Regions from separate parts of the Bradyrhizobium sp. WYCCWR 12699 genome, predicted to be linked through region 3. Evidence: predicted binding sites of a transcription regulator. Region 3 holds the regulator's gene; each other region holds the start of a gene.

Region 1 (2,197 bases), on a different contig from region 3:
GCGGCCGCGCTGTCGCGCTGGTCGCCGGGGCATGTCGTGCTCGATCCCGTGATGGTCGCGACGTCAGGGGACCGGCTGCTCGCCGCGGAAGCCGTCGATGCGCTGCGCACGAAACTGATGCCGTTGGCGTCGGTGATCACGCCAAACCTGCCGGAAGCCGCGGCCCTGCTCGACGAGCCGGTCGCGGCAAGCGAAGCGGAGATCGAAAGCCAGGGACGGCGCCTGCTGGCGCTCGGCTGCCGTGCGGTCCTGATCAAGGGCGGGCACGGCGAGGGCGCCGAGAGCATCGACTATCTCGTCAGGGGCGAAGCAACGATCGCGCTCGCCGCACCGCGCGTCGCCACCCGCAACACCCATGGCACCGGCTGCTCGCTATCCTCGGCGGTCGCGGCGGGGCTTGCCAAGGGCGAGGATCTGGAAACCGCCGTCCGCAACGCCAAGACCTGGATCAGCGCCGCGATCGCCGCCGCCGACCGCTTCAGCGTCGGCCACGGCCACGGGCCGGTCCATCATTTCCACGGATTCTACTGAGGCGGGCTTGCTGAACCTCTCCCAGTTGCGGGAGAGGTCGCGCCCAACGGGTCGCGCCGAAGGCGCGCCCCGATGACAGGCTCCGGCGCGGGTGAGAGCTCCCTCCTCTTGGGAAATCCCACTGGGGAAACACCCTCTCCCGCAAGCGGGGTGGGAGCGCACTCAACTAGGGGCTTCCAACGGCAATCTGATCTCTCAGTCCCCCTGCGGCGCCATGTCGCCTGATTGTCGCATGCGACTGATATTCGCGGGGAGGGCGAGGCAAGGCGTGATTCGTATCTGAAGGTGCCTCAAAAGTTCAATCGGTCATCCCCCTGTCACGGGACATTGTTACAGGCTGGCGCATGGGAAGTTACGATGTGAGTGACGAGAGCCCGGAGCGGCGCTTTCGCACGTTGTTCATCTCCGACGTTCATCTCGGAGCCCGCGGTTCTCAAGCCGATCTTCTGCTCGACTTCCTGCGTTACCACGATGCCGACACGATCTATCTGGTCGGCGACATCGTCGACGGCTGGGCGCTGAAATCGAGCTGGCACTGGCCGCAATCCCACAACGACCTCGTCCAGAAGCTTTTGCGCAAGGCGCGCAAGGGCGCCAAGGTCATCTACATCCCCGGTAATCACGACGAGTTCCTGCGCAATTATTACGGCACGCATTTCGGCGGCATCGACGTGGTCGAGAACACCGTCCACACCGGCGCCGACGGCAAGCGCTACCTCGTCATCCACGGCGACATCTTCGATCTCGTGGTGCAGAACGCGCGATGGCTCGCCCATCTCGGCGACAAGGCCTACGATTTCGCGATCCAGATGAATCGCTTCGTCAACTTCTTCCGTCGCCTGTTCAAGGTGCCCTATTGGTCGCTGTCGCAATGGGCCAAGCAGAAGGTCAAGAACGCGGTGAATTATATCGGCGCGTTCGAGCAGGCGCTCGCCGCCGAGGCGCGGCGTCACGATGCCGACGGCGTGATCTGCGGCCACATCCACTACGCCGTGATCCGCGACGAGGGAGGCATTCGCTACATGAATTGCGGCGACTGGGTCGAGAGCTGCACGGCGCTCGTCGAGCATGACGACGGTCATTTCGAGATCATCACTTGGGCGGATCATCTGCAGAAGCCGGCAGACGTTCCCCAGGTTGCAGCCAGAGCTGCATGACAGAGGCCGCCTGATGCGCATCCTGGTCGCGACCGACGCCTGGCACCCGCAAGTCAATGGTGTGGTTCGGACGCTGACCAAACTCGCTGACGCCGCGGAGGCGCTCGGCGTCCAGTTCACGTTCCTGACGCCGCAATCGTTCCGCACCTTTGCGATGCCGAGCTATCGCGACGTGCGGCTGGCCATGCCGCGCCCGGCACGGATTGCCAAGCTGATCGAGGAGGCGCGGCCGGATAGCATCCACATTGCGACGGAGGGGCCGATCGGCCTGATGGTCCGCCGCTATTGCCGCCAGCGCAGGCTGCCGTTCACGACCAGCTTCCACACCCGCTTTCCCGAATATGTCCGCGCCCGCGTGCCGGTGCCGGGCTCGCTGATCTGGCGCGCGCTGCGCCGTTTCCATGCCCCCAGCCGCGCCGTGATGGCGGCAACGCCGGCGCTCGCCCGCGAGCTGACCGAGCGCGGCTTCGACAATGTCGTGCTGTGGCCCCGCGGCGTCGACACCCATG
Region 2 (2,197 bases), 260 kb from region 3:
GCCTCCAGCTCGCCGAGCAGATCCGCGTGCTGGAATGGCAGAAAGTGTCGTTCCTGATCCTGATGATCCTGGTCGCCGTCGCCGCGATCGATTTCATCTCAGGCAAGCTGCGCTTTGCGATCATCGGGCGCAGGGCGGTGGCCTGAGTTCTTTCCTTCTCCCCTTGTGGGAGAAGGTGGCGCGAAGCGCCGGATGAGGGGTCTGTCTCCGCAAGTTCGGCGCGAGAGATTCGCTCACGGAGAGAACCCCTCACCCGTCTCGCCGCAACTGCGGCGAGCCACCCTCTCCCACAAGGGGAGAGGGGAAGAAGCGGTCACGTCACCCGTTCTCCACCAGAAACTCCACCCGCTCGGCCGCGAACCGCGAGTGCTTCGTCATCAGCGGCTTGCCCTGGAGATCGTGGTCGGTCGCGTCCACCACCAGGATCGGGCGTCCTAGCGCCAGATCCAGCCGTGCCGCGTCTGTGGCGTCCACGATGCCGGCGGTGATCCGGGTCGCGCCGCGGCGATAGTCGCGCACGCCGTAATGCGCCAGCAGCTTCGTCATCGATCGCGTCGCTGCGAACACGGCGCCCGCGCCGGGAAACAGCTCGGCCGAGAGCCAGGTGGTCGAGACACAGATCGGCGTGCGATCCGCGAGGCGGATCGCCTCGATGCGCACCAGCGGCGCGCCGGCCTTCAGGCCCAGCTCGCGCGCCAGCTCGCGGGTCGCGACATCGTCGGAGGCCTCGATCAACTGGCCGCGCGGCTCGCGGCCGCCGGCGCCGACGATCTCCGAGAAACGGGTGCGCGAGCGCAGGGGATAGGCGAGCTTCTGCGCTTCGACATAGGTTCCGCTGCCGCGCTCGGCGCGCACCAGGCCGCGCTCGGCGAGGGCCGCCAGTGCGCGTCGCACGGTATGGCGGTTCACGCGATAGCTTTCGGCGATCTCCATCTCGCCCGGCAATTTGTCGCCGGCCGCAAAGCGGCCGTCGGCGATGCCGCGCTCGATGCCGTCGGCAACGAGGCGCCACAGCGCAACGCCGGACGATGCGGTGTCTTGCATGCTCATATCGCCGGTCAGCCTAGCCCAGAAATCACGCTCTTGTCACGAAACAGTCATGGCGCTCCCGTATGAAGTTGTCTATTATCATAGACAACTTCGGCGCGGCAAGTTCTGTCAAAAGGTTCGGTGGATCGGGTGACCCAGCACAACAACCAGCAAGCCCAGCGCAAGGCCGCGATGGCCGTGCTGGCGCACGCGGAGGCGGGCGAGATCGCCGCCCGTCTCCGCGATTTGGGCCTGCCGGCCCATCAAGACCTGCGCGCGCCCGAAAACGGCCTCGTCATGCTGCGCGGCCGGGTCGGCGGTGACGGCGCGCCCTTCAATCTCGGCGAAGCCACGGTGTCGCGCGCGGCGGTGCGGCTTGCGAGCGGCGAGGTCGGGTTCGGCTACACGCTCGGGCGCGACGGTCAAAAGGCGCGGCTGATCGCGCTGTGCGATGCGCTGGTGCAATCCCGTGATTTCGGCGGCGCCGTGGAGCGCGACGTGATCGCGCCGCTGCGGGAGCAGCTCATGGTCAGGCGCCAGCAGGCAGCGGCCGAGACCGCTGCGACGAAGGTTGATTTCTACACCATGGTGCGCGGTGAGGGGTGAGATCATGACCACGATTGCGGAATTGCCGCCGGGCTTCGCCGACAAGGTGCTGTCGGCGCAATCGACCTTTCGCTCCGTCATGGACGCGATGGCGCGGCCCGGCTCTGTCCAGCGCATCGTGCCGGGAGCGGGGGCGCCCGAAACGATGATGCGCGGCACCGCCGCGATCGCGCTGACGCTGTTCGATCACGATACGCCGCTCTGGCTCGATGCGCGGATGGCTGAGAGACTGGACGTCGTGAAATGGCTGAAATTCCACACCGGTGCGCCCGTGGTGCAGGATTCTTCCATCGCGAGTTTTGCGCTGATCAGCGATGGCGCGGCGCTTCCTCCGCACGAGCGATTCGCGCTCGGCACCAGCGAATATCCGGATCGCTCGACCACGGTCATCCTCCAGGTCGAGAGCCTCAACGCAGGCCGCAGCTTCGAGCTGCGTGGTCCCGGCATCGACGGCGCCGCGACGTTGCAGGCCTCGATCAAGCCGTTCGACCTGTTCGAACGCCTGCGGTTCAACGCGCCGTTGTTTCCGCGCGGCATCGACGTGGTGTTGGTCGCCGATGAC
Region 3 (2,197 bases):
ACGGGTGTCAATGCCGCCCGAAAGCCTCGGGAAACGCAGATTCCGTAGTCTTGCGGTGGCGATTTTGCGGGTTTTACACCACGGAACATGTGGAAGCGAGTCGGCGGACTCTTGCGCGTGAGTCACGCCATATTGTAGCGTTTGGGCTGTCAGATACGACATCTCGTGCAGCAGTTCTGATCCCAAGAGTCCTCATGTACCGGCGTAAACGTTCGGGCGCGAGTAGCGCGCCCGGCGAGCCTTAAGGGATTCTGACGGCACGGGTTTTTGAGGCTTAGGCATTCGCCGCACGGACCGCCAGGATGGCAGAAGTGCAGCGAGGGAAAGGGTGCAATGACGGTTTTGACCTGGTCCGACGATCGCGTCGAGCAGCTGAAAAAGCTCTGGGAGGCCGGATTGTCGGCCAGCCAGATCGCAGCAGAGCTCGGCAATGTGACCCGCAATGCCGTGATCGGCAAAGTGCACAGGCTCGGCCTGTCCGGCCGCGCCAAGAGCCCTTCGTCGGCCGCGCCGCGGCCGCGCAAGGCACGCCCGGCGCAGCACATGATGCGGGTGACCCGCCCCATTGCGCGCGGCAACACCGCACTGGCGCAGGCCTTCGAGGTCGAAGTCGAGGCCGAACCGGTCACCTACGACAACGTGGTGCCGATGAGCCAGCGGCTGTCGCTGCTCGAGCTCAACGAGGCGACCTGCCACTGGCCGGTCGGCGATCCCTCGAGCCCGGATTTCTTCTTCTGCGGCGGCAAGGCGCTGTCCGGCCTGCCCTACTGCGCCCAGCATTCGCGCGTGGCGTATCAGCCGGCAGCGGATCGCCGGCGCGCACCGGCGAAGCCGGGCCCGCGGTAAACACGGTCTCAGGCATCGAGACGAAAAAGCGCGCCAGCTGGCGCGCTTTTTGTTGGATTACGGAAGCAGGTCCTACGTCTGCTCCGCCTTCGCAAAGCGATCATCCAGCGCATAGCCGGCGCCGCGGACGGTGCGGATCGGGTCCTGCTCGCGGCCGAGATTGAGCAGCTTGCGCAGGCGACCGATATGGACGTCGACGGTACGCTCGTCGATGTAGATGTCGCGGCCCCAGACGCTGTCGAGCAGCTGCTCGCGCGAGAACACGCGGCCGGGATGCTCCAGGAAGAACTCCAGAAGCCGATATTCGGTCGGGCCGAGATCGATCGGGCGGCCCGAGCGCGCCACGCGGCGCTTGTCGCGATCCAGCTCGATGTCGCCATAGGCCAGCACGGTCGCGAGCCGCTCGGGACTGGCGCGCCTGAGCAGGCCCTTCACGCGCGCCAAGAGCTCCGGCACCGAGAACGGCTTGACGATGTAGTCGTCGGCGCCGGTCGCAAGGCCGCGCACCCGCTCGCTCTCCTCGCCGCGCGCGGTGAGCATGATGATCGGCAGTTGCTTGGTCTCGGGCCGGGTGCGCAGGCGCCGGCACAGCTCGATGCCCGAGAGGCCCGGCAGCATCCAGTCGAGCACGATCAGATCGGGAATGTGCTCTTTGAGGCGGGTGTCGGCGTCGTCGCCGCGCATCACCGTCTCGACGTCATAGCCGTCGCCTTCGAGGTTGTAACGCAGAAGCTCGGTGAGAGCTTCCTCGTCCTCAACCACCATAATGCGTGCGCCCATGGTGTCGTCGCTCCTTAGGTCTTCGGATATCAAGTCTTCAGGTATTCGGGACCGTCGTGGCGAAAGTCGTCATGTCGCCCTTCGGCCGCTTGTCGGTGATCGCCTGGCCCTCGATCATGTAGAACACGGTCTCGGCGATGTTGGTGGCGTGGTCGCCGATCCGCTCGATGTTCTTGGCGCAGAACATCAGATGGATGCAGAACGAGATGTTGCGCGGATCCTCCATCATGTAGGTGAGGAGCTCGCGGAACAGCGAGGTGCAGATCGCGTCGACTTCCTCGTCGCCCTTCCACACGGCCATCGCCGCCGGCAGATCATGCGCGGCATAGGCATCCAGCACCGACTTGACCTGCTGCTGCACGAGGTCGGTCATGTGCTCGAGGCCGCGGAACAGCTTGAGCGGATGGAAGTCGGTCTCCAGCGCGGCGACGCGCTTGCCCATGTTCTTGGCGAGATCGCCGATGCGCTCGAGGTCGGTCGCAACGCGCATGGCGCCGACGATCTCGCGCAGATCCACCGCCATCGGCTGGCGGCGGGCGATGGTGAGCACGGCGCGCTCCTCGATGCGCTT
Region 4 (2,197 bases), on a different contig from region 3:
GACGCCGCCGCCGAGCGCCCGGCCCATCGCATCGAGTGCCGTGTTGACGATGGTGACGTCGAGCTGCACCACGCCATAGCCGAGACTCATTGCGGCCAGCGTGAGAGAAGTCGCAAGAGCCGAGCCCGCGCGTGGCGTGTCGGCCCTGCCGTCGAAGGTTTCATATTTGATCGTGTTGGCTCGCATGCTGCACCTCGATTGCAGCCCCATGCGACATGTACGCCTTTAACCCGCCGTCATGCTTCGAGAACGACCGAATAATGATGTTAAGCGTGAAAGCGCCGCGCGGACCACCGCGCGGCGCCAATCATGATTGGCCTTGCATCAGCTCGCCGCGCGCAAATTCACCTTGCTCTCGGCGAGCGTCGTCAGCTTCTTGTCGGTCGCCTTTTCCTCCTCGAGCGTCTTGGCGAGCACGCTGGCGCAATCGTTGCGACCGAGCTGCTTGGCCCAGGCGATCAGGCTGCCGTAGCGCACGATCTCGTAATGTTCGGCGGCCTGCGCCGCGTTGATCAGCGCGGCATCGAGCACCGCCTTGTCGGCGACTTCGCCGGCGGTCTCGTCGGCTTCCTCGATGATGCCGTCGATCGCCGGACAGTCGACCGCCTTCACGGGGACGCCATGCATCTTGAACACTTCCTCGAGCCGCTTGACGTGCTCCTTGGTCTCCTCGAGGTGCGTCAAAAAGCCCTGTTTCAGCTGTGGATCCGTGGCCTTGCTCGCCATCTTCGGCAGCGCCTTGGTCAATTGCTGCTCGGCGTAATAGATGTCCTGGAGCTGGTGCACGAACAGGTCATTCATGGTCTTGATGTCTTTTGTGAACAGTCCCATCGTTCCGTCCTCTTCCGGTTCTTGGAACACGAAGGCCGCGGCCTGCACGAAAAGCCGCTTATTCCGCCATGCTCGGTTGCTGATGGGGCCCAACGAGCGCCCGGCATCGACGTTCCAAAAAAGACCCGTAAGGCTTGCGCTGGAACAATGCGGCCGGCGCCGGGACCTGAAATCATAGGGCCCATACGAACGCACGAGCCGGCCGGTTTCACGACTCATATGCTTAACGCGCCTTCGATGTGAACCACGTATGACAAAGTGGCCGGTCCAGCGCAGAACCTCTTGTTGTCAAGGGCTGCACAAGCCGCTGTTTTTGCCTTAAATGAGCTGGATCATGTCGAGCGATCGATGCCTGCCTTTGGCCATGATCACACCCGACTGGCCAATGCCTGGCCCGGTCGGTCTTGCCCCCCGCCGGGAGGATGAATGCACGGACTGCTGCCCGCGCTGAAACGCGGCTTCAAGAGATGGATCGGCTGGCGACGCCTTGGCGTTGCCGCGAGCATCTTCATCATCGCTTTCGCGATCACCACGCTGGTGCGGACCCTCAAGGGCATCGATACCGGGGTCATCCTGACTGCGTTAACCGAGATCCCCCGCGGCAGCATCGGGCTGGCGGCGATCTGCGTGTTTTTCGCGTTCTGTACGCTGACCTTCTACGATTTTTTTGCACTGCGAACGATCGGCAAGAAGCACGTGCCCTATCGCATCGCGGCGCTCTCCAGCTTCACGTCCTATTCGATCGGCCACAACATCGGCGCCACCGTGTTCACCGGCGGCGCGATCCGCTTCCGGATCTATTCGGACTATGGCTTGAACGCGATCGACGTCGCCAAGATCTGCTTCTTGTCGGGCCTGACCTTCTGGCTCGGTAACATCTTCGTGCTCTCGATCGGCATGGCGATCCATCCGGATGCGGCGTCCTCGATGGATCAGCTGCCGTCGTCGATCAACCGGCTGATCGCGCTTGGCGGCCTCGCCTCGATCGGCGCCTATCTGGTCTGGCTCTGCATGGGCGAAAAGCGACGCGAGCTCGGCCAGAAGGGCTGGAAGGTGGTGCTGCCTTCCGCGCCGCTGACCCTGGTCCAGATCCTGATCGGGGTGGTCGATCTCGGCTTCTGTGCCACGGCGATGTACCTCCTGATGCCGGCCAACCCGCCGATCGACTTCATGTCGCTCGCCGTAGTGTTCATCCTGGCGACGCTGCTCGGCTTCGCCAGCCATGCGCCCGGCTCGATCGGGGTGTTCGACGCCGCCATGCTGCTGGCGCTGCCCGAATTCGGCCGCGAGCAGCTCCTGGCGACGCTCCTGGTGTTTCGCATTCTCTATTTCGTGATCCCGTTCGGCCTTGCCATCTCCATCATGG

Evidence for each region. Region 3 encodes PhoB, which activates phosphate uptake and scavenging genes when phosphate is short. Its sites were predicted from a motif close to TGTCATNNANCTGTCAT; they were not measured.
Region 1: RPS27_RS24070 (UDP-2,3-diacylglucosamine diphosphatase) is a predicted target of PhoB. The motif match lies at 836-852, and genes of this name have one in related genera.
Region 2: phnF (phosphonate metabolism transcriptional regulator PhnF) is a predicted target of PhoB. The motif match lies at 1,085-1,101, and genes of this name have one in related genera.
Region 4: RPS27_RS24230 (YbhN family protein) is a predicted target of PhoB. The motif match lies at 1,071-1,087, and genes of this name have one in related genera.

The regions. Positions count from the first base shown of each region.
Region 1 is NZ_JAVTJN010000034.1:116,761-118,957, forward strand. It holds gene thiD (bifunctional hydroxymethylpyrimidine kinase/phosphomethylpyrimidine kinase) at 1-531, shown strand, start outside; gene RPS27_RS24070 (UDP-2,3-diacylglucosamine diphosphatase) at 876-1,688, shown strand; gene RPS27_RS24075 (glycosyltransferase family 1 protein) at 1,702-2,197, shown strand, end outside.
Region 2 is NZ_JAVTJN010000030.1:19,341-21,537, reverse strand. It holds gene phnE (phosphonate ABC transporter, permease protein PhnE) at 1-146, shown strand, start outside; gene phnF (phosphonate metabolism transcriptional regulator PhnF) at 319-1,050, opposite strand; gene phnG (phosphonate C-P lyase system protein PhnG) at 1,171-1,635, shown strand; gene phnH (phosphonate C-P lyase system protein PhnH) at 1,640-2,197, shown strand, end outside.
Region 3 is NZ_JAVTJN010000030.1:277,289-279,485, forward strand. It holds gene RPS27_RS12160 (GcrA family cell cycle regulator) at 334-846, shown strand; gene phoB (phosphate regulon transcriptional regulator PhoB) at 919-1,626, opposite strand; gene phoU (phosphate signaling complex protein PhoU) at 1,664-2,197, opposite strand, start outside.
Region 4 is NZ_JAVTJN010000034.1:158,447-160,643, reverse strand. It holds gene RPS27_RS24240 (MFS transporter) at 1-186, opposite strand, end outside; gene RPS27_RS24235 (ferritin-like domain-containing protein) at 325-831, opposite strand; gene RPS27_RS24230 (YbhN family protein) at 1,258-2,197, shown strand, end outside.